3 regions of the Exiguobacterium sp. ZWU0009 genome follow, and region 1 is predicted to be linked to each of the others. Evidence: riboswitches for the same ligand, from Rfam matches in the RefSeq annotation. Region 1 holds a riboswitch; each other region holds the start of a gene.
What was found. A riboswitch is a leader RNA that binds a small molecule or an ion and turns the genes downstream of it on or off. The one in region 1 is predicted to bind thiamine pyrophosphate.
Positions count from the first base shown of each region.

Region 2: linked by a shared signal. The riboswitch ahead of L985_RS06440 (thiamine phosphate synthase) and the one ahead of L985_RS08815 (ECF transporter S component) in region 1 are both predicted to bind thiamine pyrophosphate.
Region 3: linked by a shared signal. The riboswitch ahead of thiT (energy-coupled thiamine transporter ThiT) and the one ahead of L985_RS08815 (ECF transporter S component) in region 1 are both predicted to bind thiamine pyrophosphate.

Region 1 covers NZ_CP018057.1:1,680,654-1,682,856, forward strand. Annotated here, with positions in the region: gene L985_RS08810 (50S ribosomal protein L25/general stress protein Ctc) at 57-734, shown strand; TPP riboswitch at 830-929, shown strand; gene L985_RS08815 (ECF transporter S component) at 1,029-1,601, shown strand; gene L985_RS08820 (ABC transporter ATP-binding protein) at 1,598-2,203, shown strand, end outside.
Region 2 covers NZ_CP018057.1:1,262,975-1,265,177, reverse strand. Annotated here, with positions in the region: gene L985_RS06445 (FAD-dependent oxidoreductase) at 1-449, opposite strand, end outside; gene L985_RS06440 (thiamine phosphate synthase) at 446-1,039, opposite strand; TPP riboswitch at 1,122-1,224, opposite strand; gene nagZ (beta-N-acetylhexosaminidase) at 1,281-2,203, opposite strand, start outside.
Region 3 covers NZ_CP018057.1:2,075,011-2,077,213, forward strand. Annotated here, with positions in the region: gene L985_RS10975 (amino acid permease) at 1-17, shown strand, start outside; gene L985_RS10980 (thiamine diphosphokinase) at 72-674, opposite strand; gene thiT (energy-coupled thiamine transporter ThiT) at 676-1,236, opposite strand; TPP riboswitch at 1,298-1,407, opposite strand; gene rpe (ribulose-phosphate 3-epimerase) at 1,430-2,086, opposite strand; gene rsgA (ribosome small subunit-dependent GTPase A) at 2,089-2,203, opposite strand, start outside.

The DNA of each region.
Region 1 (2,203 bases):
TGCTCCTACATTCATTACCTTTTGAGGGCTATACCAAATTCAAGGGGGAAATGAACATGTCAGTTAAATTAACAGCCGAAAAACGCGAGGTACGTCCACGCTCACTCCGTAAACAATTACGTCATGAAGGAAAAGCTCTTGGTGTCGTGTATGGTTACAAAGTGGAAAGTACACCAATCTCATTCGAAGAAAAAGAATTGCTTAAAATCGTTCGAGAAAACGGTGAGAACGTCTTGATTTCACTGAAACTCGACGGTAAAAATATTAACGTCTTGATCAACCGTCGTGATATGGATGTCTTCACACCAACTGTCGATCACGTTGAATTCATCGCCGTTAAAATGGATGAAGAGACAGAAGTCGAAGCAGACGTCGTACTCGTCGGCGAAGCAGCTGGCGCTAAAGTCGGTGGATTCCTGTCACAGACACTCTTTAAAGTAACAGTCGCAGCGACACCAGATAAATTACCAGAGAACGTCGAAGTCGACGTCACGAACCTCGAAATCGGCGATTCGATCTCTGTTGCTGATCTTCCGGAACAAAAAGATTTCCGTATCGTCACAGAAGGCGACATTCAAGTCGCAGCTGTCGTCGAATCAACGCTTGAACAAGAGCTTGAGGAAATCGAAGAAGCAGAAGCTGAAGCGCAAGCGGAAGCTGGTGAAGACAACGAAGCGGAAGCTACGGAAGAGTCTTCAGAAGAAGCAAAAGAAGAGAACGAAGATAACAAATAAGTCGTTTATCGATACGCCCTTCGTGGCGTATCGTTTTTTTGTGTCTTGACAATAGACAGAAGATTGCCTAAAGTGAACAGCGTATCATCTATTACTATATCCACTAGGGGAGCCCATTTGGCTGAGACGATTCACTTCGGACCCTTCGAACCTGATCTAGTTCATACTAGCGTAGGAAAGTGGAGCGATTACATCCAATGACTCCTGCTGCGCGCAGTTTTTCTGAGGACCGCTCTCTTTTTTACGGAGGGCGGTCTTTTTGGCGTCTCCCCCATTCTAAGGAGGACGAACACGATGCAACACTGGAAAATGAAAGAAATCATGGTCATGATGATGCTCGCCGTCGCTTGCGGGGTCATCTATCTCGGTTGGTCAACACTCTGGTTACCGATGTCTGCAATCTTCGGGCCAGTCGGTGCCAACTGGATGTTTGGGATCTGGATCATCGCAAGCCCGCTCGTCGCAGCAATCATTCAAAAACCAGGTGCTGCCCTCATCGCGGAAATCGTCGCGGCAGCCGTCGAGCTGTTCACGGGTAGTCACTTTGGCTTATCGGCTCTACTGATCGGGGTCTGCCAAGGACTTGGTGCGGAACTCGTCTTTGCGATGACGCGTTATCGCCGTTATGACACCTGGACATTGATGTTATCGGGTGTTGGAGCCGCGATTGGTAGCATTGTCTACAGTCTGATCGCGAACGGATTCGGTTACTACACGACGACGACGTTGCTTGCGACAACAGGTTTACAATTGATTAGTGGTGCATTACTCGGCGGCTTGCTTGCAGCGATTCTCGTCCGTCGCCTTGTTGCGACCGGTGTCTTGAACGGGTTTGCGGCCGGACGTGCGAAACGGGAAGTCGCATGATTACTGTCGACGACCTCAGCATCCGCTATCCGGGTCAGATGAAATCGGTGCTCGATCATGTATCGCTGACGATCGAACAAGGAACGACCCTTTTGCTTGGACGCAGTGGGAGTGGCAAGACGACACTGCTTCATGCCCTAGCCGGACTGACACCGGAGACGATTGAAGTCGAACAGACTGGTACCGTTACCCGGTCCGGTTCGGTCGGAGTCTTATTTCAAAATCCAGAAGAACAGTTCTGCATGGAAACGATCGGACGCGAAATCGCTTTTAGTTTAGAAAACCGGTCGATTCCAAGTGCGGAGATGGAGGAACGAATTGAACGCTTACTCGCACTCGTCGGTCTCCCTCTCCCCTTCTCGACACCGATCGCGAGTCTATCCGGGGGGATGAAACAGCGCCTCGCGCTCGCCGCGGTCCTAGCGCTCGAGCCGACGATCTTATTACTCGATGAACCAACAGCCCAGATTGATCCAATCGGACAACACGAGCTGATGGCGTTGATCTTTCGGATTCAGAAAGAACACGATTTAACGATCGTCTTGATCGAGCACCAACTCGATGTCTGTTTACCGTACATCGACCAGATCGTCTTACTTGAG
Region 2 (2,203 bases), 420 kb from region 1:
CCCGCATTCGATTCGATCCTAATGAAGTCATCGTTCTCTTCGATGCATGTGACATCTACCTGTTCTTCAATCGATATGCCACGTGCGTGTAAGGCATACATCAATGCAGTCGTCAGTCGTCGTGGATCGATTTGACCGACAGCCGGAAACAGATGCTCGCGTCCTTTACGTTTTAACAAAAACGGTTGTTCCCGGTATCCACAATCGATGCCTGTTTCTCGCTCGAGACGACGTGCAAGCAGCGGATACAGACGACGACTTCGCGCGGCAAGTGCATGCAATTCCTCTCTGAGCTCGATGTCCGTCGCAAGCATCCCGGCAGCCGCGCGACTCGTTCCTTGTCCACCTGCTCCGCGTTCTAAGACGACGACGGATTCATTCTGACAGGCGAGACCGTAAGCAAGCGTCAAACCGATGACTCCACCGCCGATGATGATGTGATTCGTCATACCCGTACCCCCTGATAATGCTTGACGGCGGCGAGTGGATCCGCTTGACCGAGAATTCCCGATAAGACGGCGATTCCGGTTACACCGGTCGCTGCGATTTCAGGCATGCGTTCTGGTGTAATCCCACCGATCGCAATGACTGGTTTCGTCGTGAAGGTGACGACTTGCTTCAAGGCGTCAATACCTCGTGGTGGCACGTCCGGCTTCGACGCTGTCGGATAAATATGACCGTACAGCAGTCGGTCGGCTCCTTCCGCTTCTGCTGCCAGTGCCTCTGCTAGTGAATGGACCGATTTTCCGATGACGAGATTCGGAAAATGACGTCGCACATCGCGGACACGTAAGGAACGGCGCGTCAGCTGCACACCGATGCCAGTGACATGGGCGACATCGACCCGATCATGAACCGTTAACTGATCAGGCGAATAACCGTGCGCAAGGAGCGCTTCAATTAGATCAAGTAATTCTGCCGCCGATAAGTTCGGTTCACGTAGATGCAGCTGATCCGTATAGGGTTGAAGCGATTGAAAGGTCTTTATTTCGTCAAGCGGATTAATGGATCCCGTCGAAATCAGATGTAAACGCATCATGTTCTTCCTTTCCATACGAAAAAGGACCACTCCCGATGTTGAAGGGAGTGGTCCGAAAATGCGCTGAAGCGCTAAGGATATCTAGGGTTTCGAGCCACTTCCCTCCGCTAGTACGAACTAGATCAGGTTCAAAGGGTCCGGATACTTCCGTCTCAGTCTGCTGGGAGACTCCCCTAGTGTCTTTTCGTGTTTAATTGGCTTGCCCCATTAGTCTAGCATGAGTCGCTTTGCTTCGCTAGTCCTAGTTGAGCGCTTCCACTTGCTGAATCAGTTCCGATTTCGTTGGTCGCTGTTGCTCTTGGCTGTCGGCATACGTCTGCTTTAGCTTCAGGATGCGTATCACTTTGCCATCGAGCATCTCCGGCGTCAGCGTCTTTTCTTTGACGGCTTGCATCACTTCAGCATGAACCTTTGTGTAAGCACCTGCCTCTGAAAACATCGCCATATCAGCTCCGTTGACGAGCGACTGACGTGCCGCTTCCGCGAGACCATATTGTTTCGTGATCGCCCCCATGACGAGATCATCTGTGATGATGACACCGTTGAATCCGAGTTGCTGACGCAAGAGGTCAGTCAAGATCGGCTTTGAGAGCGAGGACGGATTCGTATCGTCATATGCGGGATAGAGAATATGGGCGACCATCACCATCTCGGCGCCCTCTTGAATCGCTTCTTGGAACGGTAACAGTTCCGTCCGCTTCAATTCTTCCTTTGATGCCGTCACTTTCGGTAGCCCGACATGGGAATCGACACTCGTATTGCCGTGACCGGGAAAATGTTTGACGACTGGAATCGTTCCCGTCTCCTGCATCCCGTGCATCAGGGCCGTACCAAGCGTCGCGACAGTATTCGGATCAGCACTTAACGCACGGTCGCCGATGATCGGATTGTTCGGATTACTGTTGACGTCAAGGACCGGCGCGAAGTCCATGTTGAAGCCATAAAAACGTGACAAATGTCCGAGCGTACGTCCGACGTCTTCCATTTTCGCATCATCTGCTCCTTGCGCCATCCGTTGACTCGTCGGTAGACGTAATCGTTGATCCGGTACCCGGCTGACGCGTCCGCCTTCTTCATCAATCCCGACGAACGCATACGGTTTTTGGTTCGTCTCTTGAATCGCACGCGTGAACGTCAAGAGTTGCTCTTCCGACGTGATGTTTC
Region 3 (2,203 bases), 390 kb from region 1:
CTCAACTCGAAGAATAATTTCATCTAAAAAGAGGCCGCGGAGTCATCCACGGCCTCTTTCCTATGATTGTGCTATTCCTTAAGCGTCCGCATCATCAATAGTTCTCCTTGATGGAGCTCTACCTTCGCTTCTGACGCACACCATTCATTACTGACGGTCAAGGAATCTCCGACCGGTACTGGATGTGCATCAAGTGGATATTTGACTCCGGATAAGCTTAAAGTCGACGGTACGAGTGGAATGAACGAAAGATAATGATAGCTCCCTGCTTCGACTGCATACGTTCCCTCAGCCAAGTATCGTACCTCTTCTCGTTTCGTCACGAGTCGTGCCTCTGGGTATCGCTTCAACAAATAGACATTTTGGACGGTCATGTCGAGCCGCCCACCTGTCGCCCCGATAATGAAGGTATCCTCAAACTGTTTCTTCTCTGAGACTGTACGAAGTGCCAGTTCGAGATCCGTTTCATCTTTCTCGGCCGGATGAACGATTGCCCCTTCTGGTACATAACCAAGCGAATCAAAATCACCAATCGTCAGGTCGCATGTCAGCCCAAACGATTCAATCGTCTGAACACCACCGTCGACACCGACGATAAAGTCACCTGGCTGACAAAACGTCCGTAAATCCGGCGCTTCTTCTCGCGGACCGGCACAGACGAGAATCGCCCGCATCTCAGACGCCTCGTGCCGAATAACGGAGTAAGCGTGGCGCAGTCGTAAATAGAATTCCTGCTACGATTCCACATAAGATGTACGAAGGAACCATATACGTTGCGTTATAGACAAAAGAGTACTCCACGACTGGACCTTTTGCATACTCGGCAAAAAAGACGATTCCACTGATGACATGACAGATATAACGGAGTCCTGCGCCTAATAACGTCGCAAGGAGAACGAACGCCATCAAGCTTTTCTTTTGTCCATTGCGCGCGGCTAGTCTGACTTGACGCGCGAACAGACCACTTAATCCGACGACACCATACGCAATCGTATAGTCAAGTATCGGTTGAACGATCGTCAAAACTTGTGGAGCGAACATCAATTGAATCGTACCGACAAGCGCTCCCGTGACGACCCCTCCGACGACACCGTGGCGAAATGCCATGACGAAGATCGGTAGCATCGCTAAGCTGATTGAGCCTCCTTGTGGCATTTTGAATGGAATCAGTAAATCAAAGACGACTCCGAGACTGGCGAAGATGGCAATTTCCATCATCATTTGTAACCGTTTCATGCTGTTTTTCCTCCTTCATTGTACGAGAGGACGCAAAAAGGCAGTACGACGAACGCCGTACTGCCTGCGTGCGCCACATCCCTACGTCCGTTTGAACGGAACAGGTTCGAAGGGTTAAAGTCTAAAAGACTCCTCTCAGCCGCTTTTCAAGCGACACCCCTTGCGGTCATCATATTTCGTTTTCTCGTTCTTATTATACGGCAGCCTCTTGACGAATGCTAGTGATCGCTTCCGCATAATCTGGTGCATTGTAGATTGCTGATCCTGCGACGAGAACGTTCGCACCGTTATCGATGCAAAGCTTTGCCGTTTCCGGATTGACGCCACCGTCAATCTCGATTTCAAATGTCAGACCACGATCTGCTTTCATTTGCGCGAGTGCTGCGAGTTTCGGCATGACACGCTCGATAAAGGCTTGTCCACCGAAGCCCGGATTGACCGTCATCAATAAAACCATATCGACATCCTCAAGGACGTGTTCAATCGTTGATAATGGCGTATGGGGATTCAAGACGACCCCTGCCTTTGCGCCCGCTGCTTTGATTTGTTGCAAGACACGATGGACATGATTCGTCGCTTCGACGTGGAACGTCACGATGTCCGCCCCTGCTTTGACGAAATCCTCGACGAAACGTTCTGGCTGGTCGATCATCAAATGGACATCGAGAATCATATCCGTCTTTTGACGTAAGCTGCTAAGCACAGGTAATCCAAATGAGATGTTCGGTACGAACTGACCGTCCATGACATCAAAATGGATATAGTCCGCGCCTGCTGCTTCGACTGCTTTAACATCGCGTTCGAGATTCGCAAAATCTGCTGATAAAATAGATGGTGCAATTTTAATCATCTTTAATACCTCCGGGCTCGATTCTTGATTTCGTCTATAAACATACCATAGTTCTCATAACGAGAGGACATGATTTCTTGGGCTTCGACGGCTTCCTTGACGGCACAACCGGGTTCA